Regions from separate parts of the Streptomyces sp. CA2R106 genome, predicted to be linked through region 2. Evidence: riboswitches for the same ligand, from Rfam matches in the RefSeq annotation. Region 2 holds a riboswitch; each other region holds the start of a gene.

What was found. Region 2 has a riboswitch for S-adenosylmethionine ahead of WA788_RS20990 (putative leader peptide). Riboswitches for the same ligand answer to the same signal wherever they lie in the genome.
Region 1: linked by a shared signal. The riboswitch ahead of WA788_RS09370 (aminotransferase class V-fold PLP-dependent enzyme) and the one ahead of WA788_RS20990 (putative leader peptide) in region 2 are both predicted to bind S-adenosylmethionine.
Region 3: linked by a shared signal. The riboswitch ahead of thrC (threonine synthase) and the one ahead of WA788_RS20990 (putative leader peptide) in region 2 are both predicted to bind S-adenosylmethionine.

Annotation. Positions count from the first base shown of each region.
Region 1 covers NZ_JBAGKC010000004.1:372,174-382,280, forward strand. The annotation lists gene WA788_RS09360 (rhomboid family intramembrane serine protease) at 76-855, shown strand; gene WA788_RS09365 (Lrp/AsnC family transcriptional regulator) at 852-1,133, shown strand; gene WA788_RS09370 (aminotransferase class V-fold PLP-dependent enzyme) at 1,197-2,564, opposite strand; SAM riboswitch class IV at 2,825-2,942, opposite strand; gene trpD (anthranilate phosphoribosyltransferase) at 3,026-4,093, opposite strand; gene qcrB (cytochrome bc1 complex cytochrome b subunit) at 4,400-6,040, opposite strand; gene qcrA (cytochrome bc1 complex Rieske iron-sulfur subunit) at 6,037-7,101, opposite strand; gene qcrC (cytochrome bc1 complex diheme cytochrome c subunit) at 7,098-7,907, opposite strand; gene ctaE (aa3-type cytochrome oxidase subunit III) at 8,017-8,637, opposite strand; gene WA788_RS09400 (hypothetical protein) at 8,815-9,234, shown strand; gene WA788_RS09405 (L,D-transpeptidase) at 9,280-10,107, opposite strand, start outside.
Region 2 covers NZ_JBAGKC010000014.1:139,023-149,129, reverse strand. The annotation lists gene metE (5-methyltetrahydropteroyltriglutamate--homocysteine S-methyltransferase) at 1-197, shown strand, start outside; gene cobF (precorrin-6A synthase (deacetylating)) at 256-1,047, opposite strand; gene WA788_RS21020 (DUF1684 domain-containing protein) at 1,442-2,257, opposite strand; gene WA788_RS21015 (flavin reductase family protein) at 2,310-3,005, opposite strand; gene WA788_RS21010 (LLM class flavin-dependent oxidoreductase) at 3,002-4,135, opposite strand; gene WA788_RS21005 (LLM class flavin-dependent oxidoreductase) at 4,148-5,269, opposite strand; gene WA788_RS21000 (NtaA/DmoA family FMN-dependent monooxygenase) at 5,266-6,705, opposite strand; gene WA788_RS20995 (LLM class flavin-dependent oxidoreductase) at 6,741-7,946, opposite strand; gene WA788_RS20990 (putative leader peptide) at 8,229-8,372, opposite strand; SAM riboswitch class IV at 8,409-8,523, opposite strand; gene WA788_RS20985 (amino acid ABC transporter permease) at 9,096-10,107, shown strand, end outside.
Region 3 covers NZ_JBAGKC010000001.1:330,755-340,861, forward strand. The annotation lists gene WA788_RS01495 (1-phosphofructokinase family hexose kinase) at 1-550, opposite strand, end outside; gene nagA (N-acetylglucosamine-6-phosphate deacetylase) at 714-1,928, opposite strand; gene WA788_RS01505 (ROK family protein) at 1,928-2,860, opposite strand; gene WA788_RS01510 (ABC transporter substrate-binding protein) at 3,244-4,485, shown strand; gene WA788_RS01515 (DUF3263 domain-containing protein) at 4,529-4,837, shown strand; gene otsB (trehalose-phosphatase) at 4,901-5,749, shown strand; gene WA788_RS01525 (alpha,alpha-trehalose-phosphate synthase (UDP-forming)) at 5,786-7,210, opposite strand; gene WA788_RS01530 (glucosyl-3-phosphoglycerate synthase) at 7,293-8,258, opposite strand; SAM riboswitch class I at 8,441-8,572, shown strand; gene thrC (threonine synthase) at 8,591-9,907, shown strand; gene WA788_RS01540 (ubiquitin-like small modifier protein 1) at 9,904-10,107, shown strand, end outside.

The DNA of each region.
Region 1 (10,107 bases), on a different contig from region 2:
CTACGGCCTTGGAGGCACGGCGCGCTGCGGCGAGGCGTTCCCTGCCGGTTGGTCCGCTTCCGTCATGATCGGTGCATGGTCATCCCGGTGTACGACAAGAACCCGGTCCGCCGCCGTCCGGTCGTGACCTACGCGCTCATCGCCCTGTGCACCGCGGTCTTCCTGGCCGGCCCGGTCTCCGGCTTCGTCCGGCTCTACGGCAGCGGCCACGCGCTCCAGTGCGCGCAGGCGGTGTACTTCGACCGCTGGGGGGTGATCCCCAGCGAGCTGTTCCACGGCCGCACCCCGGTCGCGCAACTCGACCTGCCCGCGGGCTGCCGCACCCCGGGCGCCTTCCCGAAGGTGCCGTTCCTGTCGGTGCTGACCTCGATGTTCGTGCACGGCGGCTGGCTGCACCTGATCGGCAACATGCTCTTCCTCTACGTCTTCGGGGACAACGTGGAAAGCCGCATGGGCCGGGTGCGCTTCGCGCTGTTCTACCTCGCGGCGGGCTACCTCGCCGCCTACGGGTTCGCCTTCGCCAACAGCGGGGACACCCAGAGCCTGGTCGGCGCGTCGGGGGCGATCTCCGGGGCCCTGGGCGCCTACCTCTACCTCTATCCCAGGGCCCGGGTGACCAGCCTGTTCCCGTTCCTGTTCTTCGTGCCGCTGCGCTTCCCGGCGTGGGTGGTGCTCGGCTTCTGGTTCGTGCTCCAGTGGCTGGCCGCGCAGACCGCGCAGGGCGGGCCCGGCGTCGCCTACCTCGCGCACGTGGTCGGTTTCGCCTTCGGCTTCCTGTGCGCATGGGTCTGCTACCGGCCACGGCGTAAGGTGAGCGTCGTCATCGCACCCACCCGAGGAGACGTCCAGCCGTGATCACCGCGATCGTGCTCATCAAGACCTCAGTGGACCAGATCCCCGAGATCGCCGAGTCGATCGCCGCTCTGGAGCACGTCAGCGAGGTGTACTCGGTGACCGGGACCTACGACCTGGTCGCCCTGGTGCGGGTCGCCCGCCACGACGACCTCGCCGACATCATCCCCGGGCGCATCTCCAAGATCCCGGGCGTCGAGGTGACCGACACGCACGTGGCGTTCCGGACGTACTCCCAGCACGACCTGGAGGCCGCGTTCTCCATCGGGCTGGACTCCTAGCCGCCCGTACTCCTGGCTGCCCGTACTCCTGGCCGCCCGCGCCTTCGTGGAGCGCGCCGTCCGTCAGCGGACGGGGACGCAGCGGCCCGCCTCGGTGCGGTAGCTCCATGCGGCGCCCTCGCGGACGAGGGTGCCGACGGCCCCGAGGAAGCGGTCGATGTGCTCCTGGGGAGTGCCCGCGCCGAAGCTGACCCGGACGGCGTTCAGGGAGCGCTCACCGGGCTCGGCGTCGGGGGCGCCGCACTCCCCCGGCTCGTCCGGCTCCGTGTCCAGGAGGGTCCGCACCAGCGGGTGCGCGCAGAACAGCCCGTCCCGTACACCGATCCCGTACTCCGCCGAGAGCGCCGCCGCGAAGTGGGAGGAGTTCCAGCCGCGCACGACGAAGGAGAGCACGCCGACCCGGGCCGAGCCGGACCCGAACAGCGAGAGCACCCGCACCTCGGGGAAGGCGGCGAGGCCGTCCCGCAGCCGGGCGAGCAGTTCACGCTCACGGGTGACAAGGGTGTCGAAGCCCGCCTCGGTGAGCGCCTTGCACGCCGACGCGATGGCGTAGGCGCCGATCACGTTCGGCGAGCCGGCCTCGTGCCGGGCGGTGCCGGAGTGCCACTCCACGGACAGCTCGTCACCGGAGCGGGCGACCTTGCGGGTGGCGCCGCCCCCGGCGAGGTACGGCTCGGCGTCCCGCAGCCAGTCTGCCCGCCCGGCGAGCACCCCGGCGCCGAACGGCGCGTACAGCTTGTGCCCGGAGAAGGCCACCCAGTCGACATCGAGCGCGGTGATGTCCACCGGGTGGTGCGGGGCGAGCTGGGCGGCGTCCAGCACGATCCGGGCGCCGTGCCGGTGTGCGGCGGCCGCCAGTTCGCGCACCGGCCAGATCTCGCCGGTGACGTTGGACGCGCCGGTCACACAGACCAGCTTCGGGCCCTTGGGGGCGCCGTGCAGCGCCACGTCCAGGGAGGCGACGGCCTGCTCCGGGGTGCGCGGCGCGGGCAGGTACACGACCTGCCCGCCCTCGACGCGCTGCCAGGGCAGCAGGGCCGCGTGGTGCTCGGTGTCGAAGACGTAGACGCGGGTCCCGGCCGGGAGGGCGGCGGCCAGCAGGTTGAGCGAGTCGGTGGTGGAGCGGGTGAAGACCAGCTCGTCGTCCGGGCGGCAGCCCAGGAACTCCGCGACGGTCTCGCGGCTCTGCTCGAACAGGTCGGTCGACAGCTGCGAGAGGTAGCCGGCGCCGCGGTGCACGCTGCCGTAGTACGGCGCGTAGGCGGCGACGTCGTCCCACACCCGCTGGAGCGCGGGGGCGCTCGCGGCGTAGTCGAGCGCGGCGTACCCCACTTCCCCACCGGTGACGAGCGGCACCCGCACGTCCCGGCCGAGTACGGGCAGCGGGGCGGACGTACAGGTGGGGCAGTCGGCGTCGGCGCCTTCGCTGATGGCGGTGGCGGTGGCGGTGGCGGCGACCCCTACCGTGCTCTTGGCGGTGCTGGTGGTGCTGGTGGTGCTGGTGCGGGCGGCGGAGGTGGCGGCGGTGGTCAAGGCGAACTCCCGGCGGAAGGCAGGCGAAAACACCACGAAGCGGCGGCCGGGAACGGCCGCGCGGACGGCGCGGTGCAGAGGTGATCGGGCGGAATTGCTGGTGGCAGAACCGGGGCCGACAGGCCCTAACGCATTCGCTTGCTCATGAAAGAACTCCCCAGTCCGGCTTGCTGTGAGCCTCGCTGCATCACAGCCTGGTCATCACCCGGGGCACCCCGCCTCGGACGGAGGGTTGCCGGACAGCGAGCCGGGGCCTTTGCGCTGTCACTCGTGACCTGGGACAAGATTGTGCCATACGGCGGCGCGGGCGCAAGACCCCGTCCGGAAAGTGGACGGCGCCGTGCGCCCGCGCTTCTTCGCTACGCCCGGGTCGCCGCCACCCAGCGCTCCAGTACGCCCTCCGCCGCGCCCGAGTCGATCGACTCCGCCGCCCGGACCAGGCCGGCGCTGATCCGCTCCTCCAGGGTGCCGCCGCCGGTGGCACCCAACGCGGTCAGCGTCGCCGCGGAGTTGAGCAGCACCGCGTCCCGCACCGGCCCGCGCTCACCGGCGAGCAGCCGCCGGGCCACCTCCGCGTTGTACCCGGCCTCGCCGCCGCGCAGCGCCTCCACCGGCACCAGCTCCAGGCCGACGTCCCGCGGGTCGAACCCGGTGTGCTCCACCTTGCCGTCCTTGACCACCCACACCTGCGAGGTCGCGGTGGTGGTCAGCTCGTCCAGCCCGTCGTCACCGCGGAACACCAGCGCCGAGGAACCGCGTTCGGCGAGCACCCCGGCGAGGATCGGCGCCATCCGCAGGTCCGCGACGCCGGTCGCCTGCGCCCGCACCCGCGCCGGGTTGGTCAGCGGGCCGAGGAAGTTGAAGGGCGTCGCCACCCCCAACTCGCTGCGCGCGGCGGCCACATGGCGCAGCGCCGGGTGGAACCGGACCGCGAAGCAGAAGGTGATGCCCACCTCCACGGCGACCTCCGCGACGCGCCGCGCGGGCAGGTCGAGGTTCACGCCGAGTGCGGCCAGCACGTCGGACGCGCCGCTCTTGGAGGACGCGGACCTGCTGCCGTGCTTCACCACCCGCGCGCCGGTACCGGCCACCACGATCGCCGACATCGTGGAGATGTTCACGGAGTTCGACCGGTCGCCGCCGGTACCGACCACGTCCACGGTCGGGCCGGGCACCTCGATCGTCGTCGCGTGCGCGTACATCGCCTCGACCAGCCCGGCGATCTCCGCGACCGTCTCGCCCTTGCTGCGCAGCGCCACCGCGAAGCCGGCGATCTGCGCGTCGGTGGCCTCGCCGCTCATGATCGAGTCCATCGCCCACGCGGTCTCCGCGGAGCTGAGGTCGTCGCGGCGGATCAGGGCGCCCAGGATGTCCGGCCACGAGCGCGCGGCCCCGGGTACGCCTCCGGCGGGGTGCACAACGCTCATGGCTTCACGCTCCATGTTCCTAGGGCGGTACGTCCCCCGCACCCTACCGGTGCCGAGCGCCCGCAAGGGGCGCGGGGAACTGCGCGACCAGCCGTCCGCGGACCGCAGGTCGTCACCGGCCCAGTGGGGCAGTTCCTGTCGTTGCCGGACCACCGGCCGGTGGGTGGCTGGTCGCTCCGTTCTCCCCCAGAGCTGCGCCTGGGCGGTGCCCCCACGCGCCCCTTGCGGCACCCAAAGGCCCGGGGCCGGGCACCCTGGTTACGGGTGCCCGGCCCCGGGCCGGGTGTGGCGTGCGCGACGTGCGGGCTAGTGGTGACCGTGCCCGCTGGTGATCTCCTCGTACTCCTCCGCCGTCGGCTTCGGGATCTGGCTGTGCTCGCCGTAGAACCCCTGCGACAGCTTCGCCTGGACCTTCGCGATCGGGCTGACCTTGCGGGCCACCCCGTTCTCGTCGGTCTCCGGGCCGAGGTCGATCGGCCGCGGCTGCTCGTGCGCGGTGAGGACGTGCAGCTGCTGCTGGGACAGCGGCTCGTGCACCTCGATGAACTCGCCGTGCGGCAGCCGCTTGATGATGCCGCTCTCCCGCCCGTGCAGCACCTTGTCGCGGTCCCGGCGCTGGAGCCCCAGGCAGATCCGCTTGGTGATCCAGAACGTGATCACCGGAGCCACGAAGAAGCTGACCCGGACGAACCAGGTGATCGCGTTGATCGACAGGTGGAAGTGCGTGGCCCACAGGTCGTTGCCGCCACCGATCAGCAGCACGAAGTACTCGGTCAGCCAGGCGACACCGAACCCGGTGCGCACCGGGCGGTTGCGCGGCCGGTCGAGCAGGTGGTGCTCGTTCTTGTCACCGGTGACCCAGGACTCGATGAACGGGTAGACGGCGATCGCCATCATCACCAGCGGGAAGATCAGCAGCGGGATGAAGACGCCGAGCACCAGGGTGTGGCCCCAGGCCCTGATCTCCCAGCCGGGCATCACACGGATCAGGCCCTCGGAGAAGCCCATGTACCAGTCGGGCTGGGCACCGGTGGACACCTGGTCCGGCCGGTAGGGGCCCATCGTCCAGATCGGGTTGATCGTGGCCACCGCGGCGATCGCGGCGATGACACCGAAGACCAGGAAGAAGAAGCCGCCGGCCTTGGCCATGTAGATCGGCATCAGCGGGGCGCCGACGACGTTCTTCTCGGTCTTGCCGGCACCCGGGAACTGGGTGTGCTTGTGGAAGAAGACCAGGATCAGGTGCGCGACCAGCAGACCGGCCATCAGACCCGGCAGCAGCAGGATGTGCACCGAGTAGAAGCGGCCCACGAAGTCGTGGCCGGGGAACTCCCCGCCGAACAGGAACATCGACAGGTAGGTGCCCACGATCGGCACCGACAGGATCGCGCCCTCCATGAACCGCACACCGGTGCCGGACAGCAGGTCGTCCGGGAGCGAGTAGCCGGTGAACCCGGTGAACATGCCCAGGAAGAGCAGCGTCCAGCCGAAGAGCCAGTTCAGCTCGCGCGGCTTGCGGAACGCGCCGGTGAAGAAGACGCGCATCATGTGCACGATCATCGCGGCGATGAAGATCAGCGCGGACCAGTGGTGGATCTGCCGGACCAGCAGACCGCCGCGGACCTCGAAGCTGATGTGCATCGTGGAGGCGTACGCCTCGGACATCTGCACACCGTCGAGCGGCGCGTACGGGCCGTGGTAGACGACCTCGTTCATGCTCGGGTGGAAGAACAGCGTCAGATACACACCCGTGAGGATGAGGATCACGAAGCTGTACAGGCAGATCTCGCCGAGCATGAAGGACCAGTGGTCCGGGAAGATCTTGCGCAGGTTGGACTTGGCCAGCTTGTAGAGCCCGAGCCGGCCGTCGGTCCACTCCGCGACCCGTTCACCCGGGTTCGTCGGCCGACCGCGGCGGGTCGGCGCGTCGTCGGTCATGGTACTCATGAACGCTCCCAGAATGCCGGGCCGACGGGCTCCTCGAAGTCGCCGAGCGCGATGAGGTTGCCCTCACTGTTGACGCTGATCCGAAGCTGCGGCAGCGGGTGGCCGGCGGGGCCGAAGAGCACACGCGCGCCGTCGGACAGGTCGAACGTCGACTGGTGGCACGGGCACAGCACGTGGTGCGTCTGCTGCTCGTACAGGCTGATCGGGCAGCCGACGTGGGTGCAGATCTTGGAGAACGCGACGATGCCCTGGTGGCTCCACTCGCGCTCGCGCTTGTCCTTGATGTCGTCCGGCTTGAGCCGGATGATCATCAGGGCCGCCTTGGCGAGCTGCTCCTGGTAGTCGTCCTGGCTCTCCTCGAGGCCGTCCGGCGTCGCGAAGGTCAGCGAGCCGACGACGACGTCCTCGGGGCGCAGCGGCTGGTTGGTGTTGTCGTTGATCAGCTGCTTGCCCTTGGCCCACATGGTGTGGTCGAGCTTCTTCTCCGGCAGCGGGCCGAGGTCGCGCAGGATGACCACGCCGGCCAGCGGCACCATGGTGAGCGCGCCCATCATGGTGTTGCGGATCAGCTTGCGGCGGCCGAAGCCGCTCTCCTTCGCGCCGGTGATCCACTGCTGGCGGACGTTCTCCCGCAGCTCGTCGTCGGCGTCGATGCGGTGCCGCTCGTCGACGACCTCCTCGTCCGCCATCAGCGTGCGGGCCCAGTGCACGGCGCCCGCGCCGATGCAGAACAGCGCCACGCCCAGCGTGAGGCCGAGCGAGAAGTTCAGCGCGCTGACGTGCCCGAACGGGAAGATGTAGACGATCTTGTCGACCGGGAAGATCACGAAGCAGGCGATGAACGCGATGGTTCCGAGCATCGACAGCAGGAACAGGCCGGCCACCACCCGCTCGGAGTGCCGGGCCGCCTTCTCGTCGATGTCCTGGCGCCGGTGCTCGTGGGGCGGCAGCCCGGGGTCGGCGAACGGGTCGGCCGTGGCGACGCTGCCGCCGTGGTGGCCGCCCTGCCCGCTCGGCAGGTTCTCTGGCACGGTGTTGTGCGATCCAGTCTCGTCGCTCATGATTTCTTGGCCTTAGTCGTCCGGGCGGCGAGCCAGACCGCGATGCCGAGCAGCGTGCCGAGACCGAAGACCCAGGCGAACAGGCCCTCGGACACCGGGCCGATGGAGCCCAGGGTGAAGCCGCCCGGGTTGGGGCTGTCGGCGCTGTCCACGGCCTTCAGGTACGCGATGATGTTCGCCTTCGCGTCGGACGGCATCGTGCTGTCCGGGAAGGACGGCATGTTCTGCGGGCCGGTCTGCATCGCCTCGTAGATGTGCTTGGACGAGACGCTCTTCAGGCTCGGCGCGAACTTGCCGTGCGTCAGCGCACCGCCCTTGCCCACGAAGTTGTGGCACTGCGAGCAGTTGGTGCGGAACAGTTCGCCGCCCTTGGCGACGTCGGCGGACGCCGGGCTGTACTGGTCCTTCGTCGGGGTCGACGGGCCGGGGCCGAGCGAGGCGACGTACGCGGCGAGCTGGTCGATCTCGGACTGGCTGTAGGTGTTCTTCTTCTTCTCGACCTGCGCGCCGGGCTGCTTGGCGGGCATGCGGCCGGTGCCGACCTGGAAGTCCACCGCGGACGAGCCGACGCCCACCAGGCTGGGCCCGTTGGTGCTGCCCTGGCCGGAGCTGCCGTGGCAGCTGGCGCAGCCGACGTCGTAGAGCTTCTTGCCCTGCTCGATGGCGAGGGAGGACTGCGAGGTGTCAGCCTGCGCCTTGGGCGCCGGCGCGAGCGCGGCGTACAGCCCCCCGGTGGCCGCGAGCGCGAAGAGTAGGACGACAAGCGCCGCCATCGGATGGCGCCGTCGTACGGAGAGCTTTTTCACGGATTACCCCGGTGTCAGGATCTCTTGTGTCGATGCTTCTGGCGGTGCCGTCGGCGGGGCGCGTCCTCCGTCCGGAGTACGGCGCGGGCGCCGGCCGGCGCGGTACCGGCTACTTGATCAGGTAGATCGTGGCGAACAGGCCGATCCAGACGACATCGACGAAGTGCCAGTAGTAGGACACGACGATGGCTGCGGTGGCCTGCTGATGGGTGAACCGTTTGGCCGCGTAGGTACGGCCCAGCACCATCAGGAACGCGATCAGACCACCCGTCACATGCAGTCCGTGGAACCCGGTCGTCAGGTAGAACACCGAGCCGTACGGGTCGGAGCTGAGCGAGATCCCGTCCTTCTTGACCAGGTTGGTGTACTCGAAGATCTGCCCGCCGATGAAGATCGCGCCCATCACGAACGTCACGATGAACCAGGAGCGCAGCTTCTTCACGTCGCCGCGCTCGGCGGCGAAGACGCCCATCTGGCACGTGAAGGAGGAGAGCACGAGGATCGTCGTGTTCGTCGCGGAGAACGGCACGTTCAGCGCGTCGGCGTGTGCCTTCCAGAAGGTCTCACCAGTGACCGACCGAAGGGTGAAGTACATCGCGAAGAGGGCCGCGAAGAACATCAGCTCGGAACTCAGCCAGATGATGGTCCCGACGCTGGTGAGGTTCGGCCGGTTGACCGACGGGTGCGCGTGCCCGGTTTCTACTGCTGTTGCTGTCGCCACGTCCGACATTATGTCGGTCCCTTATCCGGCGCTGACTCCGGGGGTCCCCCTTCGGTGTGTCAAGCCCGCTCGGCGACCCGCACGGCCTAGTTGGGCGTCCTTCGATCGGGCGACCCCTCCTCCGGAACCACCTGGCGGGAGTAGCATCCGAGCCACTTGAGAAATCCTTCACGAGGAGGAGCCACGATGCAGGCGACCGCCACCGTGCTGGTCTACAGCGACGACGCCAACACCCGGGAGCAGGTACGGCTCGCCGTCGGGCGCCGGCCCTCCGCCGACCTCCCCCCGGTGCAGTACCTGGAGTGCGCGACACTGCCCGCTGTGCTCAGCGAGTTGGAGCGGGGCGGCGTCGACGTGATGGTGCTCGACGGGGAGGCGAACCCGGCGGGCGGGATGGGCGTGTGCCGCCAGGCGAAGGACGAGGTCTTCCGCTGCCCGCCGGCGCTGGTGCTCATCGGGCGCCCGCAGGACGCCTGGCTGGCCACCTGGAGCCGCGCCGACGCGGCGGTCACCCATCCGGTGGACCCGGTGGCCCTCACCGACGCCCTGACGGTGCTGCTGCGCCGCCGCCTGGAGCCGACGAAGAAGGCCGTCGCCCACCGCTGAGCGCGCGGTGGACGACGGCGTGCGCACCCAAGGCGCGGGCGGGGACTAGGCCGTCTGGGGTGACAGGCGGGCGGGGGTGCCGGCCGGGACGTCGACCGGGGTGGTCTGGTCCTGGCCGGTGCTGCCGCTGTCCCCGGGGCTGCTGCTGGTGCTGCCGCCGGTGCCGGCCGAACCGCCGTTCAGCGCGCTGCCCTTCTGCCACTGGGCCCAGCTGAGGTTCCAGTCGCCGATGCCGTTGTCGAACGCGGTCATCATCGGGCCCTGGCTGTTGACGACCTGCACGATGTCGCCGACCCGGACGTGGTCGAAGAACCACTCCGCGTCGTCGGTGCTCATGCCGGTGCAGCCGTGGCTGACGTTGGCGTACCCCTGGGAGCCGACCGACCACGGCGCGGCGTGCACGTACTCGCCGCTCCATGTCACCCGGGTGGCCCAGTAGACGGGCAGGTCGTAGGAGTCCGAGCTGCCGGCGGCGATGCCGACCGTGGAGCTCTTCATCTGGACGAACGACTCCTTGTCCAGCACCACCTTGATGCCGTTGCGGGTGTCGAAGCCGGGCTTGCCGGTGGTGACCGGGAGGGTCCGGACCACCTTGCCGTCGTCCTTGAAGGTCATCTGGTCGCTGGAGGCGTCGGTGAGCGCCTCGATGCGGTCGCCGGTGTGGATGGTGAGCGGCTTGTCCGCGGCGCCGTAGACCTTCTTGGCGATCTGTACGCCGCCGAGGGTGCTGCGCGCGGTGATCGTGGCGTGCGCGGGCCAGTACGTGCTGGGCCGGTAGTGCAGGGTCTTGTCGTCGACCCAGTACCAGGAGCCCTGGGCGGCCTTCGGGCTGCTGACCACCTGGAGGTGGGACTCCACCACCGCACGGGATTT
Region 2 (10,107 bases):
TCCACTCGCCGCGCGTACCGGACGCGCAGGAGGCGGCGGCCCTGCTGCGCAAGGGACTTGAGGCCATCCCGGCCGAGCGGCTGTGGGTCAACCCGGACTGCGGCCTGAAGACCCGCGGCTGGCCCGAGACCCGGGCGTCCCTGGCCCACCTGGTGGCAGCCGCCCGCACGGTCCGGGCGGAGCTGGCCGCGAACTGACCCGGCCCGGCCGCGGGTCGGGGGGCGAGGGCCCGCCGGTCCGCGGCCGGGCGCCGGGTCACGGCCGGGTGCGGCGCAGCAGGTAGGTGTCCATGATCCAGCCGTGCCGGGCGCGGGCCTGCGCCCGGACCTCCCGGATGCGGTCGGCGACGTCGGCGAGCGGGCCGGCGACCAGGATCTCGTCCGGGGTGCCGAGGTAGGCGCCCCAGTAGATCCAGACGCCGTCGCCCTCGACCTGGGTGAAGGACTCGTGGGCGTCGAGCATCACGACCACGTCGCTGTCCACGCCGCCCTCCTGTCCGGGGAAGATCTCCGGGAGGCGGCGCGCGGGGGTGATGTGGACGGGCCGGCCGACCTGGTTCAGGCCGATCCGGTGCCGGGCGGCCAGCGCGGAGACGCTGCTGATGCCGGGCACCACCTCGACGTCGAAGGCGACGGTGCCGCGGGCGGCGATCTCGTCGAGCATGCTGAGCGTGCCGTCGTAGAGCGCCGGGTCGCCCCAGACGAGGAAGGCGCCCGCCTGGCCGGGCGCCAACTCGTCGCGGATCAGCTGCTCGCAGGCGTCCGCGCGCTTGCTCCGCCAGTCGTGCACGGCGGCGGTGTACGCGCCGCGCCCGGCGGCCGCCCGGTCGCGCGGCGGGTCTTCCGTCTCCACGATCCGGTGCGGCCGGTCGGAGTGCTCCTCGATCACGGCCCGCCGGAAGTCCGTCAGGGACGCCTTGACCGGCCCCTTCCCGATCAGGAAGAAGACGTCGGCGCGGCGGATGGCGCGCACCGCGCCGAGCGTCAGGTGGTCGGGGTCGCCGGCTCCGATGCCGATGACGAGGAGGTGGCGCTGCTCCGTGCTCATCTGCGGGCTTTCCAGGTGGTCGGTGGAGAAACCGCTGGTCCGCGGCAACCGCGCGCCCGCCGGGGGCGCGCTGCACGAAGCGTACGCTGCGCCGCGCCACGCCCGTCAGCGGGCCGTGGCGTCCCAGGCCGTGCCGGACACATCCCGCCTGCCCGGCGGGGCCCGGCACGCACGCTCCCCCCTGCCTCCGGCGGGAGGCGCCCCCAGCGTTGCCGGTCGTCGGCGCGGCCCGCCGCGCTCTGTTCCCCAGCGCTTCGCCTGGGCTACCCCCATCCTCCGCCGTGCGATCGGGGGGCACCGCCCATGCCGTAGGCCACGGGGGAGCACCAGACCCCGTCGGCCCCCGACCTTTGGGCGGGACGACGCTACGGGTCAGGCACGGTCCGGCCGCCCGTCACCGCCCGGCAGGGGTCTTCTCGCCGGCCTCGATCGGCACCGGCAGGTGGTTCTCGGCCGGCGGCAGCGGGCAGGTGGCCAGGTCGGTGTAGGCGCAGGGGAGGTTGGCGGCCCGGTTGAAGTCGATCAGGACGGTGCCGTCGGCGTCAGGCGCGGCCAGCGACAGGGAGCGGTTGGCGGCGTAGGTGGTGACCCCGGAGGTGGCGTCGGTGAACAGCACCAGCAGGCTGCCGGGGGTGCGGCCGTTGAACGCGGTGAGCCGGTGGGTGGTGCCGTCGAGCTCGAACTCGACCTCGCCGGGGGCGTCGTAGACGTGCTGGAGGCCCTCGACGGCGGCGCCGACGGTCGTCGGGCGCGGGGCGTCGAACGGCAGGTAGCGGCCGGTGCGGGCCCAGCGCGGGTCGGGGGCGTAGGCGGGGGTGCCGGTGAAGTCGCGCAGCAGGGCGTTGTCGGGGTGGCGGGGGCGGAGGATGTCGTGGCCGCCGCGCTTGGCGATCTCGATGACGGCGTCCCCGGCGGTGGGGAAGAGCCCGTCGCGTTCGGCGATCACGCCGAACGCGTGGCGGCCGCGCAGGACCTGGCCGTCGAGGGTCAGCTCCTCGCCGTCGGCGAGGTCGACCACCACGCCGTCCTCGGTGGCCGACCAGGCGCCGGGCGCGTCGGGGAAGCGGGTGGGCGTGGCGTCGAGCCAGCGCAGGCTGGTGACGGCGAGGAAGCCGTGCGGGTCGGCGAGGACCCGTTCGTGCGCGGTGTGCCACTCCTCCCACTGGCGGGTGAAGGTCTCCTGCGCGGTCGCTTCGGCTTGTACGGTCATGGCGCTCCGTTCGGGGGTCGGACGGGCCCGGGCGGGCCGGGCCGGGGTCGGTTCAGCGGTGGTCGGTGTTCTCGCGGTCGGCGGCCTGTTCGAGGCGGCGGAACCGGCTGGCGTGGAAGACGAGCGGCGTGACCGCGTGGTCGGCGTCCAGCGCGTGCACCCGCAGCAGCACGATGTCGTGGTCGCCGGCCCGGACCAGCTGCTCGACGGAGCAGTCGAACCAGGCGCTGCCGCGGTCCAGCAGCACCGCGCCGTCGGCGGTGGCATGCCAGTCCAGCCCGGCGAACCGGTCGGCGCCGCGGGCGGCGAGCTGCGCGCAGTCGCGTTCCTGGTCGGCGCCGAGCACGGTGACGCCGAGCCGGGCGCGGCCGGCCAGCGCCGGCCACGTGGTGGAGGTGTGCGCCACGCACACCGACAGCAGCGGCGGGTCGAGGGAGACGGAGGTGAAGGAGTTGGCCGCCATGCCGGTGGGCACCCCGTCGACCAGCGCGGCTACCGCGGTCACGCCGGTGGGGAACGCGCCGAACACCCGGCGCAGTTCGGTGGCGGAGAGCGCCTCCTCCCCGGTGGGCAGCCGGCGCTGCGGCCGGTCGGGGTGCGGCGGCCGGGCGGCGGGGTCGGCGCGGTGCGCGGGGTCGTCAAGGTGGACGGGGTCGTCGCGGTGGACGGCGGCGGGCGGACGGGCCGGCTGGCGGGCACCGCGCCCGTCGTGCCGCTCGTCCCTGCGCTGCGCCCTGGTCGTCGTCATCGTCGCGTCCACTCCTCGGCCAGCAGCTGGTACGAGCGGACCCGGTCCGCGTGATCGTGGGTGATGGTGGTGATCAGCAGTTCGTCGGCGCCGGTGGCGTCGCGCAGCGTCTCCAGCTGGTCGGCGACCTGCCGCGCCGTCCCGACGAACTGCGTCTCGACCCGGTCGGCGACCAGGTCCCGGTCCTCGTCGCTCCAGGCGAGGGCGCGGGCCTGCTCGGGGGTGGGGAAGCGGATGGCGCCCGCGCCGGTGCGGATGCTGCGCACCCACGGGCCGTAGCCGGCGGCCAGCTCCCGCGCGGTGCCCTCGTCCGCGGCCACCACGACGTCGGCGGACACGCTCACATACGGCCGGTCCAGCTCCGCCGACGGCACGAACGCCGCCCGGTAGCCCTCGGCGGCCTCCAGTACGGTGGCCGGGCTGACGTGGTAGTTCGCCGCGAACCGCAGCCCGTGGGCGCCGGCGGTCTGGGCGCTGATCCCGGCGCTGCTGCCGAGTATCCACACCTGGAGGTCGGCGCCCTCGCCGGGGACGACGTGGGCGGCGGTGCCGTCCTCGGTGGCGTAGTCGCCGCCGAGCAGCGCGAGGATGTCCGCGATTTGCTCGGCGTAGGGCTGCGGCTGGGCTCCGGGCAGGGTCATCAGGCGCTGGTGCAGGGCGAAGCGGGGCGAGGTGAGCAGCTTCTCGGGGGCGAACCGGGCGGGGATGCGCAGGCCGTTCGGGGTGCGGCCGTCGACGACGGGCGTGGTGGCGGTGAGCGCGGGCTGCCGGCCGGCCGCGGGCGGGACCGGCCCGCCGGAGCGGCCCAGGCCCAGGTCGAAGCGGCCGGGGTGCAGCGCGTCGAGCAGCCCGAACTCCTCGACGGTGGACAGCGCGGTGCGGTGTCCGAGCTGCACCGCGCCCGACCCGAGCCGGATGGTGGAGGTGGCGGCCGCGGTCAGGGCGAGCACCACCGCCGGGGAGGTGCCGGCGACCCCGGGGTTGAGGTGGTGCTCGGCGAACCAGTGGCGGGTGTAGCCGAGTTGTTCGGCCTGCCGGGCGAGGTCGATGCTGTTGCGCAGGGCCTGGCCGGCGCTGGAGCCGGTGGAGATCGGCACCAGGTCCAGGACGGCGAGCGGGGTGGGGGCCACGGATGCTCCTTGTCAGGCGGCCGCGGACGGGGCCGCGGCGGGGTCGGACGTCGGCGCGGAGGGGTCGGGCGCGGCCGGGGCGCCGACCGGGCCCCAGGGCCACGGTGGGTCGGGGATGTCCCGGCGCAGGGTCGGCGCGATGTCCGACTGGAACAGCGCGAGCGCGTCGCGGTGCTGGGTGTCGGTGAGGCCGTCCGCGTCGGCGTGCAGGTGGAGCACGCTGTGGCCGAACTGCTCGTGGTAGCGGTGGACCTTGTCGATGATCTGCTGCGGGCTGCCGATCAGCGCCGAGCTGCGCGCGACGAAGTCCTCCAGGGTCGGGAAGACCGGTTCCAGGCCGAGCCGCTTGGAGAACGCGAGCCGGCCCTCGAAGACGGGGCGGTAGGCGGCCAGGGCCTCCTGCGAGGTGCGCGCGGCGTAGTAGCCGGCGCTGCCCGCGCCCACGGTGGCGAGCGCCGGGTCGTGGCCGTAGTGCGCCCACCGCTCCCGGTAGTAGCGCACCAACTCGGCGTAGGGCTCGATGGGGTTGGTGACGTTGGCGGAGAACAGCGGGTCGCCGTAGCGGGCGGCGAGGTCGACCGACTCGCGGCTGGTGGCGCTGCCGTGCCAGACCCGGATCGGCTGCTGGAACGGCCGCGGCCACACCTCGGCCTCCTCCAGGGCGGGCCGGAACCGCGGGCGGGCGGTGGTGCGGTCCTGCCGCCACAGGGTGCGGAACAGCTCGTAGCTCTCGGCGTTGCGGTCCCACTGGTCGTCGGTGGTGACGTGGAACAGCTCGCGCTGGGCGGAGCCGTTGCCCTTGCCGACGATCAGCTCCAGCCGGCCGTCGGAGAGGTGGTCGAGGGTGGCGTAGTCCTCGTAGGCCCGTACCGGGTCGAGCAGGCTGAGCGTGGTGACCGCGGTGAACAGCCGGATGCGGGAGGTGAGGGCGGCGAGGTGGCTGAGCACCACCGGCGGCGCCGAGGAGATGAACGGCCGTTCGTGGCGCTCCCCGACGCCGAAGCCGTCGAAACCCAGCTCCTCGGCGAGCAGGGCGTTGTCGACGACTTCCTGGAACCGGGCGCGGGTGGACTTGCGCTCACCGGTGACGGGGTGGGGCGCGTGAACGATCAGGGTGATGGCGAGGAACTTCACGACGCGGCCCTCACCTCACCGGCCGCGGCCGGTGCTCCGGCGCGGACCGGGCCCGGGCGGTCGGGGTGGGCCAGGCCCAGGTGGTCGCGCAGGGTCTCGCCCTCGTACTCGGTGCGGAAGACGCCGCGCTCCTGGAGCAGCGGCACCACGGTGTCCGCGAACTCGTCGAGGCCGCCCGGGGTGAGGTGGGGCGCGAGGATGAAGCCGTCGCTGGCGTCGGCCTGGACGAACGCGTCGAGCTGAGCGGCGACGTGCTCGGCGGTGCCGACGAAGGACTGCCGCCCGGTCAGTTCGATCACCAGGTCCCGGATGGAGAGCTTGCGTTCCTCGGCGACGGCCCGCCAGCGGGCGGCGGTCTGCGCGCGGTCCTCGCGGTGGGCGTCGGCGCGGCCGCGGCCGATCGGCTCGGCGTCGGTCAGCGGCTCGACGTCCGGCAGCGGGCCCTCCGGGTCGTAGGCGCTCAGGTCGCGGTTCCACAGCCGCTCCAGGAAGGCGATCGCGGTGGCCCCGCTGACCTGCTGGCGGCGGATCACCCGGGACTTCTCCTCGGCGTCGGCCGCGCTGTCGCCGAGGACGAAGCTCACGCCGGGCAGGATCAGCAGCTCCTCGGCGGTGCGGCCGTACTTCGGGAGGCGGCCCTTGACGTCGGCGTAGAACGCCTTGCCCGCCTCCAGGGTGCCGTGCCGGGTGAAGATCGCGTCGGCGGCGGAGGCGGCGAACTCCCGGCCCTGCTCGGAGTCGCCGGCCTGGAAGACCACCGGGTGGCCCTGCGGGCCGCGCGGCACGTTGAAGTGGCCGCGGATGTCGAACTGGGTGGTGCGGTGGTCGAACCGGCCGGGTCCCGGCGCCCGCAGGAAGGCGCCGCCCGCCCGGTCCGCGATGACCTCGCCGCCCGGCCAGGAGTCCAGCAACTCCCGTACGGCGGTGAGGAACTGGCGGGCCCGCTCGTAGCGGTCGGGCTGGGCGAGGTAGCCGCCGCGGCGGAAGTTCTCGCCGGTGAAGGCGTCCCAGGAAGTGACCACGTTCCAGGCGGCGCGACCGCCCGAGAGGTGGTCGAGCGACGCGAACTGCCGGGCCACCTCGTAGGGTTCGTTGAAGGTGGAGTTGATGGTGCCGGCCAGGCCCAGCCGGTCGGTGACGGCGGCGAGCGCGGCCAGCACCGTGAAGGTGTCGGGGCGGCCGACGACGTCCAGGTCGTGGATGAGGCCGCCCTGTTCGCGCAGCCGCAGCCCCTCGGCCAGGAACAGGAAGTCGAACTTCGCCCGTTCCGCGGTGCGCGCCAGGTGGACGAAGGAGCTGAAGTCGATCTGGCTGCCGGCGGCCGGGTCGCTCCACACGGTGGTGTTGTTGACGCCGGGGAAGTGCGCGGCGAGGTGGATCTGCTTGCGCGGCTTGCCATTGCTGCCGGGTGTGCCGGTCCGGTCGGTGCTGCTCATGCGGGGTCTGCCTCCTGGGGCTTCGCGCGGGTCGCTCAGGCGGGGGCGTAGCGGTTGGCCGGGCGGGGCAGGCCGAGCAGCCCGCGCAGCGTGTCGGCCTGGTACGACTCGCGGAAGGCGCCGCGGCGCTGGAGTTCGGGCACCAGGTCGCGGCTGACCCGGGCCAGGTCGTAGGGCAGCGTCGCGGGGCGCAGCCGGAAGCCGGTCAGCCCGGTGGCGGCGAACTCCAGCAGCAGGTCGGCGAGTTCGGCGGCGGTGCCGGTGAAGACCAGGGCGTCACTGGCGTAGGGCGCGTCCAGTTCGGCGTCCAGCCGGGCGCGGCGCTCGGCGGCCCGGCCGGGCTCCTCGTCGAGGAAGACCACCAGGTCCGCAAAGACGTGCACGGTCTGGCCGCCCCGCCCGGCCTCCTCCTGCGCCTGGCGGATCTCGCCGACGACCGCGGCCGCCTGCCCGATGCCGTGCGGGGTGGTGAAGCCGAGGTCGGCGGAGGAGGCGACCAGGCGGAAGGGCTCGGTGCGGTGCGCGAGCGCGGCCACCAGCGGCTGACCCTGCGGCGGGCGCGGGGTGATGGAGGGCCCCTTGACGCTGAAGTGCGGTCCCTCGAAGTCGATGTAGTGCAGCTTGTCGCGGTCGATGAAGCGGCCGGTGGCCACGTCGCGGATCTCCGCGTCGTCCTCCCAGCTGTCCCACAGCCGCCGCACCACCTCGACGTAGTCGGCGGCCTCGCCGAACAGCTCGGCCAGCAGCGCCCTGCCGTCCGGGGTGTCCAGCGCGTCGAGCGACAGCCCGGGCAGGGTGCGGCGGCCGAAGTGCGCGGCCTCGTCGGGCCGGGCGGACACCCGCACCTGGACCCCGGCGCGGCCGGTGCTGACGTAGTCGAGGGTGGCGATCGCCTTCGACAGGTGGAACGGCTCGGTGTGGGTGACCACCGCGACCGGCAGCAGGCCGATGTGCCGGGTCAGCGGTGCGATCCGGGCGGCGGTCAGCACCGCGTCCAGCCGGCCGCGCACCTGGTCGGTCCGCTCGTCGGGGCCGGTGGGCAGGGACGACTGGAGGCCGAGGGAGTCCTCGATGGTGAGCAGGTCCAGCAGGCCGCGTTCGGCCTCGGCGGCCAGGTCGGCCCAGTAGCGCGCGGTGAACAGCTCGGCCGGCCGCGCGTCGGCCTCCCGCCAGGCGGCGGGGTGCCAGCCGGCGCCGTCGAGGGCGACCGCGAGGTGGAGGGGGGTGGTGGATCGGGACATGGACGTACCGCTTCCTGCTCGGACGGGCCGCGGGCGAACGGCCGGGGCATGGAGGTCGGGGTGTGGACGGATCGGAGTGCGTACGGCATCGGGTGCCTACGAGGGCGCCGGGCCGCAGGTCCCCTCCGCACGCGGCGGACCGGCGGCCGCGGGGCCGGCGGCGGGCAGGCCGGAGGGAACCGGACGGGCCCGCACCGGGAACGGCGTCGTCCCCGGGTGGGCCGGCGGAAGGACGGAGGATGCGCGCAGAGCGCCAGGGTGAAGCGGGGGGGTGGAGCGGGCTCAGCCGGCGGTACGCGGCAGCCGGGCCGTCGGTGTGCCCGGACACAGGGCGCCGGCGACGCGCTGGAGGTCGATGTGGCGGCGCGAGTACGTGACGAGGCCGGGTACGCCGGGGGGCGTCGACTGCTCGCTGTCGCCGCGCACTTCGCACCTCCCGCCTCGATCGGCTCACGCCTGCCGAGCTCGCGCTTGCCGAGCCGCCGTCGGCTCCGCCGGGTCGTCACCTGGAGCACCCCACCGCGACGGAGGGTTGCCGGTCAGCCGGCCAGGGCCTTGGTTGCTGACGCTCATGACCTGCAAGCACGGTAACTCGGTGCCGTGTTCGAACACAATCCCCCCTCGCCGGACGCGATCCGCGCCACATCCGGCGGGCGCCGAGGGGGATTGCCCGGCCGCCGCCCTGCGGTTAACGTGCTGAGGGCACGGGCCCGGTGTCACGCGGCCCGCCACGACCGGTGTCCGCGGTCGTACCACCGGCCGTCAGGCCCGGCGCCCACAGCGCCGAAGACAGCGAGGGGACGGGCATGGACGCAGACCGACGCGGCCTGGCGCAGTGTCCCCGCGGCTTCGCCCGGACCCGGGTGGTCCGGCGCCATGTCGACCTGCTCCGCGTGTGCAGCGCCCTGTGTCCGGGGACGCCCGCGGCCCGCTGACGGCCCGCCGCCGTTCCTTCCGCACCTCCCGCACCTCCCGCTTTCCCACCGCCGCGCCATCGGTGCCGCGGCCCACTCCCCGGCGTGCGCGGCCGGCTGAACTCCCGCCCGCCCCTGCCCTCCTTCCCGGTGGCCCCGCCCGGCCGGCCGGCCCCGCGCGGGGCCGCCATGCCCGGATGCCGCCGCGCTCCCCGACGAGACGGGAACCCCGACGATGCCCCAGCACGACACCTCCGGGCCGGTCACCGCCGCCCCCGGCCACCCGCCGCCCCCGCCCGACCCGACCGCGCCCGGCAAACCCGCGGACGCGGGCCGGCCCGCGTCCGACCGGCCCACCACGTCCGCAGCCGATCAGCCCGCTGAGCCGAAATCCGACCGGCCGCCGTCCCCGGAGTTCCGCGCGCTGGACGTCCGCCCGGCCGACGCCTCGCTGCTCGCCGCCCGGATCGTGCCGCTGCGGCGGCCGGGGCAGTGGCTCTCGGCGGCGGTGCTGCTGGTGCTCTTCGCGATGCTCGTCCACACCCTGGCCACCAACCCGCGCTTCCAATGGCACGTGGTCGGCCACTACTTCCTCAGCTCCTCGATCCTGCACGGCCTCGAGCTGACCCTGTGGCTGACCGGCGCGGTGATGGCCAGCGGCTACCTGCTGGGGGTCGGCGTCGCCGCGATGCGGCTGTCGCGCAACCCCGTGCTGCGCGCGCTGAGCTTCGGCTACGTCTGGCTGGTGCGCTCGGTCCCGCCGCTCGTCCAACTGCTCTTCTGGTACGAACTGGCCTCGCTGTACCCGCGGTTGTCGGTGGGGGTGCCGTTCGGGCCGCAGTTCACGGGCGTCTCGACCGCGCACCTGTTCAGCGGGGTGCTGGCCGCCTACGTCGGGCTGACGCTGGACGTGGCCGCGTTCTCCTCGGAGATCGTCCGCGGCGGCATCCTGTCGGTCGACCGCGGGCAGCGCGAGGCGGCGCGGGCGCTGGGGCTGGGCGAGGGGCGGATCTTCCGCCGGATCGTGCTGCCGCAGGCCATGCCCGCGATCATCCCCGCCTCCGGCAACCTGCTGATCGGCATGCTGAAGGCGACCTCGATCGTCAGCGTCATCGCGGTCCAGGACCTGCTGTACTCCAGCCAGTTGATCTACAACCAGAACTTCCTGATCATGCCGCTGCTGCTGGTCGCCACCCTCTGGTACGTCATCCTGACCACGCTGCTGTCGGTCGGCCAGTACTACGTCG
Region 3 (10,107 bases), on a different contig from region 2:
GGGCGGCCAGCCCGCGGCGCAGCGGCTCCCCGCTGGTGTCGAGCAGCACATAGACGCCCGCGGCGCGCGCCTCGCGGACCAGCTCCGCGTACGCGCCGACCGGCAGCCCGGGTGGCAGGCTCCCGCACAGCGCGACCGCCTCGGCGTCGGGGCCGGCCAGCAGCTCGCGGTAGACGTCGAGGAAGGACGCCCACTCGGCGGCGTCCACGGTCGGCCCCGGCTCGTTGAACATCGTGGTGTCCCCGGTGGCCGCGTCCACCACGCCGACCGTGCGCCGGGTGGCGCCGGCCACCGGCACCAGGGCGTCGGTGAGCCGGTCCGCGTACGGCACCTCGGCCAGGCCGCGGCGCAACTCCGCACCGGCCGGGCCGCCGACGAAGCCGGTGACGGTGGCGCGGTGGCCGAGCGCGGCCAGTACGCGGGCGACGTTCAGACCCTTGCCGCCCGGCCGCTCCACCGTCTCCGTCACCCGGTGGGTGGCGTGCGGTATCAGTGACGGGACCCGGTAGGTCACATCCAGGGCGCTGTTGAGCGTGACGGTGATGATCACCTGTTGATTTTGGCAAACGGACGGCGGTCGGCCCAGAGCGGGAGGGCCGCTTTTCCGCAGAAGTTGCCGACCAGGGGGTCCCCGGCGGGCGTACGGGCGGCCGCGCGCACGCCGTTACCGACGGTAGTGCGCGCGGCCGGGCCGGACCGGGGACCGTACGCCATCAGGACAGCTCGGCGGCCGCGGCGGCGGGCGCGGTGTCGTCCAGCGGCAGCGCGACGACCCACTCGCCCTTGCGCATCACACCGACCACGTCGTACGCCGCGTCCAGCACCACCAGGTCCGCGTCCTTCCCCGGCGCCAGCGAACCGATCCGGTCCGACCGGCCCAGCAGCCGGGCCGGGTTGGCCGAGATCGCCCGCACCACGTCGGGCAGCGCCAGCCCGTCCACGGTGACCGCGCGCTTGAAGGCGGTGTCCAGCGTCAGCGTCGACCCGGCGATGGAGTCGCCCTCCACCAGCCGCGCCACCCCGTCCAGCACCTGCACCTTCAACGGCCCCAGGTCGTACAGGCCGTCGCCGAAGCCGGCCGCGTCCATCGCGTCGGTGATGAACGCCACCCGGTCCGCGCCCGCGCTGCCGAAGGCGAGTTCGAGCACCGACGGGTGCAGGTGGGTGCCGTCGTTGATCAGCTCGACGGTGACCCGCTCGTCCTCCAGCAGCGCCGCGATCGGGCCGGGCTCGCGGTGCAGGAGCGGCGGCATCGCGTTGAACAGGTGGGTCGCCACCGTGGCGCCCGCGTCGATCGCCTGCCGGGTCTGCTCGTACCCGGCGTCGGTGTGGCCGATCGCGGCGATCACCCCGAGGTCGGCGAGCAGCCGCACCGACTCGACGCCGCCGGGCAGTTCGGTGGCGAGCGTCACCATGCGCGCGGCGCCGCGGGCCGCCTCGACGAGCTTGCGCACCGTCGCCGGGTCGGGGTCGCGCAGCAGCGTCTCGTCATGGGCGCCCTTGCGGCACGGCGAGATGAACGGGCCCTCGTAGTGGATGCCGGCCAGGTCGCCCTGCTCGACCAGCTCGGAGAGCAGCGCGGCCTGCCGGGCCAGCGTGTCGAGGTTCTCGGTGACGGTGGAGGCGACCAGGGTGGTGGTGCCGTGCGCGCGGTGCGTGCGCACGGCGGTGAGCACGTCCTCGGCGGTGCCCGAGGTGAAGGACGCGCCGCCGCCGCCGTGGTTGTGCAGGTCCACGAAGCCCGGGACGACCGTCCAGCCGCGCCCGGCCAGGTCGTGGGTGGCGGCCTCGGCCGGCTCGTCGGCGGCGATCCGGGCGCCGTCCACGGTGATCCGGCCGGCCTCCACCACGCCGGACGGCAGCACCACGCGGGCGCCCGCCAGGACGGTGCGCCCGGTCGTGGGCCGCGATGTCGTTTCGGGGGCCATCAGGCGGATACCTCCACGGAGATCAGGTCCCAGGCGAGCAGGCCCGCGCCCAGGCAGCCGGCGGTGTCACCCAGCGCGGCGGGGACGATGAGCGGGAGTTTCTGGAAGGTGACGCGCGCCTCGACGGCCGCCCGCAACGGGCCGAAGAGGGTGTCGCCGGACTCGGCGAGGCCGCCGCCGACGATCAGCACCCGCGGGTCGAGCAGGGTCAGCCCGGTGACCAGGCCGTCGGCCAGCGCGTCGACGGCCTCCTGCCAGACCGCGGCCGCCGCCGGGTCGCCGGCGTCGACGGCCTGCGCGCAGGCGGCGGCGTCCGCGGCCGGGTCGCCGCTGGCGGCCGCCCAAGTGCGGGAGACCGCGCCCGCGGACGCGTACGCCTCCAGGCAGCCGCGCTGCCCGCAGCCGCACTCCCGGCCGCCGGGCCGGACCACGATGTGGCCGATCTCACCGGCGTAGCCGTGCGCGCCGGCCTCTATCCGGCCCTCGATGCCGATGGCGCCGGCGATGCCGGTGCCCAGCGGCAGGAACAGGAAGCGGTCGGCGCCGTCGCCCGCGCCGATCCGGCCCTCGGCGAGGCCGCCGGCGCGCACGTCGTGGTCGAGCGCCACGGGTACGCCGTCCAGCCGCTTCGAGAGCAGGTCGCGCAACGGCAGGTCCTGCCAGCCGAGGTTGGCGGCGTATACGGCGACGCCCGCCTCGGCGTCCACGATGCCGGGCACCACCACGCCCGCGGCCGCGGCGCTCTGCCCGTAGCTGGCGCGGCCGTGCGCGCGCAGGTCCGCGGCGAAGTCGAGGATCGCTTCCACCACGGCCTGCGGGCCGCGCTCACGGCCGGTCGGGCGGCGGTCCTGGTGCAGCAGCGTGCCGTCCGCGGCGACCAGCGCCGCCTTCATCCCGGTGCCGCCGACGTCGAGGGCGATGACATGTCTCACGGGCCCAGTCTCGCTTCTCACCCCGCTAGAGGTCTAGTCCACTCGGCCGGGAAGATCGATTCTCCCGAAAGTCACGGGCCGGCATGCGGTCGGCATGCGGCCGGTGCCGGGTCGGCGGGGGGCCGGCGCGGGGGCCGGCGCGGGGGCGGAGCGTGGCCGGCCTGGGGCCCGCCGTCAAAACGTTGTCACCCATGGTGTAGACCTTGGCTGAAGATATGCGGAAGACTCGGCACTTTCGCGGTGGCCCGGCCGGCCGCTCGCGGCGGCCCCGGCCGGCGAAGGCGCCGCGGCCCGAGTCTTTCCGGTCTTTCGAAGTCCCAAGGGTGGTAGGAACAGTGCAGCGGCGACGACTTCTCGGCCTCGCGGCCGGTCTCACTTCCGCGTTGGCCCTGACCGGGGTCAGCGCCTGCGGTGGTGGCACGGCGCAGGGCAAGGACGTGACGCTGCACCTGGTGGCCGCCGACTACGGCGACGCGAAGACCGACAACAGCTCGCTCGTGTACTGGAACGACATGGTGCGCGGCTTCGAGAAGCAGAACCCGCACATCAAGGTCGACGTGCAGGTGCTGAGCTGGACCGACGTGGACGACAAGGTCGCCGCCATGGTCAAGGCCGGCAACCCGCCGGACATCGCGCAGATGGGCTCGTACGCCGACTACGCCGCCAAGGGCCAGCTGTACAGCGCCGACCAGCTCTTCACGGTCAGCCAGCAGGCCGACTTCATCTCCTCGCTCGCCCAGGCCGGATCGGTCGCCCACACCCAGTACGGCCTGCCGTGGGCGTCCAGTTCGCGGATGTTCTTCTACAACAAGGGCCTGTTCAAGCAGGCGGGCATCGACCAGGCGCCGAAGACCTGGGCCGACCTGGCCGCCGACGCGAAGCTGCTCAAGGAGAACGGCGTCAAGGTCCCCTACGGCCTGCCGCTCGGCCCGGAGGAGTCGCAGGCGGAGTCCCTGATGTGGATGCTCGGCGCCAGCGGCGGCATCAGCGACTCCGTCGACAACTACACCTTCGACTCCGCCGAGAACGTCGAAGCCCTCACCTGGGTCAAGAAGAACCTGGTGGACGCGAAGCTGGTCGGCTCGAAGGACCCCGCCAAGACCAACCGGCAGGAGGTCTTCGACGACTTCCTGGCCGGCAAGGCGGGCATGATCAACGGCCACCCGACACTGCTGGCGCAGGCCCGCGCGCACGGCATCGACGTCGGGGTGGCCGCGCTGCCCGGCAAGGACGGCCCGAACGCCGACACCCTCGGCGTCGCCGACTGGGCGATGGCCTTCAAGAAGAAAGGTTCCCTCGACGCCGACCGCGCCTTCCTCCAGTACGTCTACCAGACCAAGAACACCGTCAAGTTCCTCGACGAGTACGGCCTGCTGCCGGTGACCACCAGCGCCTCCCAGGTCATGCAGGGCGAGAAGCGCGACGCCGACCTGGTGCAGTTCCTCGACCTGCTGCCGGACGCCGTCTTCTACCCGGTCGACAAGACCTCCTGGACGAAGGTGGACGACCGGATGAAGAAGGTCATCGGCAGCGCGGTGCACGGCGACCCGAAGACCGTACTGTCGCAGTTGCAGAACTACGCGGAGACGCAGGACGGGCAGGGGCTCACCTCCGAGTCGGAGTAGCGGAGCGGCCGGGCGGGCGGGCCAGCGGGCGAGGGGCGGCACAGTGGCCGAGGGCGAGGCGCAGGAGACGGGCGCGGCGGGGGCCGCGGATGCGGCGGGCGCGGCGGGGGCTGCGGATGCGGCGGGCGCTGAGCTGTCCGCGCGGGACCTGGCGGTGCTGGAGCTGGCCGGGCGGAGCTGGAGCGGGCCCGGCCCGCGCGACCGGGCGATCCGGGAGCGGCTCGGCATCTCCCCGACGGCCTTCTTCCAGCTGCTCAACGCCCTCCTGGACGACCCCCGCGCGCTGCGCGCCGCCCCCGCCACCGTCAACCGCTGGCGCCGCACCCGGCAGCGGCACGCCGAGAACCGCTGACGCGGACCCGGCTCCCCCCGCCCGAGCAGCCGCGTGAAACCGCCGGGCCGCTAGGCTCGGGGCATGGCTGCTGCGGAGACCTTCACCCCACGGACCGCCGAGGGCCGGGCGGGCCTGACCGCATTGCTCGCCGAGCCGGGCCGCGCGGTGGTCGCCCTGGACTTCGACGGCACCCTCGCCCCGATCGTGGCCGACCCGGAGCAGGCCCGGGCGCACCCGGGGGCGGCCGGCGCGCTGGCGCGGCTGGCCCCGCACCTGGCGGCCGCGGTCATCCTCACCGGCCGCCCGGCCGACGTGGCCGTGCGGTACGGCGGCTTCGCCGGGGTGCCGGGACTGGAGCACCTCGTGGTCCTCGGCCACTACGGCGCCGAGCGCTGGGACGCCCGCGGCGGCGAGGTGCACGCGCCGCCCGCGCCCGAAGGGGTCACCGCGGTGCGCGCCGAACTGCCCGGCTTCCTCGCCGAGGTGGGGGAGTGGCCGGGCCTGTGGATCGAGGACAAGGGCGGCCGCGCGGTCGCCGTGCACACCCGCCGCACCGAGGACCCCGACGCCGCGTTCGAGGCGCTGCGCGCGCCGCTGGCCGAACTCGCCGTGCGGCACGGCCTGGTGGTCGAGCCCGGCCGCTACGTCCTGGAGCTGCGGCCACCCGGTGTCGACAAGGGGGTGGCGCTCACCGGCTTCCTGCGCGAGACCGGCGCGGGCAGCGTGCTCTACGCGGGCGACGACCTCGGCGACCTCGCCGCGTACGCCGCCGTCGGAGAACTGCGCGCCCAGGGCACGCCGGGCCTGCTGGTGGCCAGCGCGGGCGCCGAGGAGACCCCCGCGGAGCTGCTGGCGCGGGCCGACCTGACCGTGGCGGGCCCGGCAGGCGTCGTCCACCTGCTGGAACACCTGGCCGACCAACTCGGCTGACCGGCCCCCACCAGGGCGCCGCGGAACGAAAAGCGGTCAGCCGCCGATCGCCTGGAGCTGGTCGAGGAACCAGCGGCTGGGCGGCAGCGCGGTGGCTGCCGCGGCAAGCCGCTTGGAACGGTCGGCGCGCTCGGCCTCGGGGAGCGTCAGCGCTTCGTTGAGGGCGACTGCGGTCGCGCGGATGTCGTACGGATTGACCACGAAGGAGTCGTCGCCCAGCTCCTCGAAGGCGCCCGCCTCACGGGACAGCACCAGCGCCACCCCCTGGTCGGAGACGACCGGCACCTCCTTGGCGACCAGGTTCATCCCGTCCCGGATCGGGTTGACCAGCGCCACGTCGGCCAGCCGGTACGCCGCCAGGGAGCGGGCGAAGTCGTCGTCGACCTTGAGGATGACCGGCGTCCAGCCCGCGGTGCCGAACTCCTCGTTGACCGCCGCGGCCACCCGGGAGACCTCCTCGGTGTACTCCCGGTAGCTCGCCAGGTCCTGCCGCGAGGGGTAGGCGAACGCGACATGGACCACGCGCTCGCGCCAGCCTGGGTGCTCCACCAGCAGCCGCCGGTAGGCGTACAGCCCGCGCACGATGTTCTTGGACAGCTCGGTGCGGTCCACCCGCACGATCAGCCGCCGGCCGGGACCCGCCTCGGCCCGCAGTGCCGCCATCCGCTCGTCCACGTCGGGCCGCCGGGCGCGCTCGCGCAGGAACTCCGCGTCGGCGCCCAGACCGTGCACGCCGAGCCGGGTGGTGCGGCCCCGGTACGTCACCGAGCCGCCGTCCGCGGCCACCTCCGCGCCGAGCACGTCGGCACAGCACGCGGCGAAGGCGGCGGCCCAGCGGTGGGTGAGGAACCCGGCCCGGTCGGCGCCGAGGATGCCGGTGAGCAGGCGCGCGGCCACGTCGTCGGGCAGCAGGCGGAAGTAGTCCGGCGGGGCCCACGGGGTGTGCGAGAAGTGGCCGATCCGCAGGTCGGGGCGGCGCTCGCGGAGCAGCGCGGGCACCAGCGCGAGGTGGTAGTCCTGCACGAGGACGGCGGCGCCCTCGGCCGCCTCCTGGGCGAGCGCGTCGGCGAACGCCTCGTTGTACGCCTCGTAGGCGGCCCAGCGGCCGTGGAACTCCTCGTCGAAGAGCGGCTCGAAGGGCGTCTGGTAGAGCAGGTGGTGCACGAACCACAGCACCGAGTTCGCGATGTCGTTGTACGCCGCGTGGAAGACCTCCGGGGGGATCGCGAGCATCCGCACCCCGGGCTCGGCGACCCCGCGGCGCACCGCCTCCCGGTCGCCGTCCGACAGCGCCGCGCACACCCACACGGCACCCGCGTCCGGGCCGATCGCGCTCAGCCCGGAGACGACCCCGCCGCCGCCCCTGCGGCTCCCCAGGCTGCCGTCGCCCTCCACGGTGTACGACACCGGGCCGCGGTTCGACGCGACCAGAATCCGGGCACCCTGCGAAGATCCCTCCATGCCCGCAGCTTTGCCGGTTGCCGCGCAGCTCAAACGTGCCGGCGGCACTCTTTGCCCGCGGCGGCGGCCCCCGGCGCCGTGCCTACGCCGCCTTGCGGGCGAGGTACTCCGGCAGGTCGGCCATCGGCGGGCGCTCCTCGGTGTCGACCGGGTGGGTACGCGGTACGAAGGCGGAGCCGGCGCGGCCGAACTGCGTGAGGTGCGGGCGGACCAGCTGGCCGCGGGCGAGCCGGACCTGGGCGGTGCGGTAGATCGCGGCGGCCATCCGCCCGAGCGCCTGGCCGTCCTGGTGCCGGTGGTGCCGCACCCCGACGTCGACCTGCCCGAGCCCGTCGAGCCCGACGAGCCCCAACGCGTCGATCAGCATGCCGAGTTCGACGCCGTAGCCGACCGGGAAGGGCAGCCGCTCCAGCAGCGAGCGGCGGGCGGCGTACTCCCCGCCGAGCGGCTGGACGAAGCCGGCCAGCTGCGGCCAGTGCAGGTTGAGCAGCGGGCGGGCGACGAGTTCGGTGACCCGGCCGCCGCCGGCGGGCACCACGGTGCCGCCGGTCTCCAGCGGGCGGTCGTACATCGCCTTGACCAGCTGCACCGCGGGGTCGGTGAGCAGCGGCCCGACGATCCCGGAGACGAAACGGGCGTCGAACTCCCGCAGGTCGGCGTCGACGAAGCAGACGATCTCGCCGCGGGTGACCAGCAGCGACCGCCACAGCACCTCGCCCTTGCCGGGCAGGGCCGGCAGCCGGGGCAGGATCGCGTCCCGCCCGACCACGCGGGCCCCGGCCGCGGCGGCGACCGCGGCGGTGCGGTCGGTGGAGCCGGAGTCGACCACGACCACCTCGTCCACCAGCGGCGCCGCGGCGGACATCAGGTCGCGGCGGATCGCCGCCACGATCGCGCCGACGGTCGCCTCCTCGTCCAGCGCCGGCAGCACCACGCTGACCGTGCCCCGGTCGCCGGCCGCGCGCTTGGCGGCGAGCAGCAGGTCAAGCGGCCGCTGGGCGGCCGACCAGGACCGGCGGCGCAGCCAGCGCTCCACCTCGTCGAGCACGTGAGTCCTCTCCCTCGGCACGCTCCGGACCGGGCGTGTGATCCATCTCGCGGTGCGGACGGCTACCTCAACCGTCACCTGTGTCGGTTACAGTCTTGAACAACGCGTGACGCCACCGCATGCCGGGGGCGTGACGCGCACAAACGCGACGGGCCCGGTCCGTACCGACCCGGTCGCCATACCGCTCATCCAGAGGGGCAGAGGGAACGGCCCGTAGAAGCCCCGGCAACCCTCCCGCCGACCGCGAGGTCACGCACGGTGGGGAAGGTGCCAATTCCGTCTCGTGACGCGCCCGCGTGCGAGGAAGATGAGGAGAAAGGGCCTCGCCTGTCATGGCTGCGCAAACCGTCGCAAGCACCACCGACTCCGCTGCCGGCACCCAGGGTGCCGATGCCGCCCCCGCACCGTTCGGCCCGGCCGCGGCGCTGTCCTGCCGGGAGTGCGGCACCCGCTACCCGCTGAGCCCGGTCTTCGCGTGCCTGGAGTGTTTCGGGCCACTGGAAGTGGCCTACGACCTGCCGACCGGTGACCCCGAGGCGCTGCGCGCCCGGATCGAGGCCGGCCCGACCAACATCTGGCGCTACGCCCCGCTGCTGCCGGTGCCCGCCGGCGTCGCCGGCAAGCCCAACCTGAACCCGGGCTGGACCAAGCTCGTCAAGGCCGACAACCTCGCCCGCGAACTGGGCATCACCGGCGGCCTGCACGTCAAGGACGACTCCGGCAACCCCACCCACTCCTTCAAGGACCGGGTGGTCGCGATCGCGCTGGAGGCCGCCCGCACCTTCGGCCTCACCACGCTGTCCTGCTCCTCCACCGGCAACCTGGCCGGCGCCGTCGGCGCCGCCGCCTCCCGGGCGGGCCTGCGCTCCTGCGTCTTCATCCCGCACGACCTGGAGGCCGGCAAGGTCGTGATGGCCGCGGTCTACGGCGGCGAACTCGTCGGCATCGAGGGCAGCTACGACGACGTGAACCGCTTCTGCTCGGAGCTGATCGGCGACCCGATCGGCGAGGGCTGGGGCTTCGTCAACGTCAACCTGCGCCCGTACTACGGCGAGGGCTCCAAGACGCTCGCCTACGAGATCGCCGAGCAGCTCGGCTGGCGGCTGCCGGACAACCTGGTCATCCCGATCGCGTCCGGCTCCCAGCTCACCAAGATCGACAAGGGCCTCAAGGAGCTGATCGCCCTCGGCCTGGTCGAGGAGAAGCCGTACAAGATCTTCGGCGCCCAGGCCGAGGGGTGCTCCCCGGTGTCGACGGCCTTCAAGGCCGGGCACGACGTCGTACGGCCGGTGAAGCCCGACACCATCGCCAAGTCGCTGGCGATCGGCAACCCCGCGGACGGCCCGTACGTGCTGGACATCGCCCGGCGTACCGGCGGGGCCGTCGAGGACGTGGACGACGCGCAGATCGTGGACGCGATCAAGCTGCTGGCGCGGACCGAGGGCATCTTCGCGGAGACCGCGGGCGGGGTGACCGTCGGTGTGCTGAAGAAGCTGATCGAGTCCGGGCAGCTCGACCCGGCCACCGAGACCGTCGTGCTCAACACCGGCGACGGACTGAAGACCCTGGACGCGGTGGCGCCGACCACCGGGCCGACCGCGACCATCCGCCCGACCCTTGCCGCATTCCGAGAGGCTGGCCTCGCATGAGTGCTTCCGTACGTATCCCCACCATTCTCCGCACCTACACCGGCGGCCAGGCCGAGGTGCCGGCCGAGGGTGCCACCCTCGCCGAAGTGATCGACTCCCTGGAGCGCGATCACAAGGGAATTTCGGCGCGCGTGCTCGACGACGCGGGAAAGCTGCGCCGCTTTGTGAACGTGTATGTCAACGACGACGACGTGAGGTTT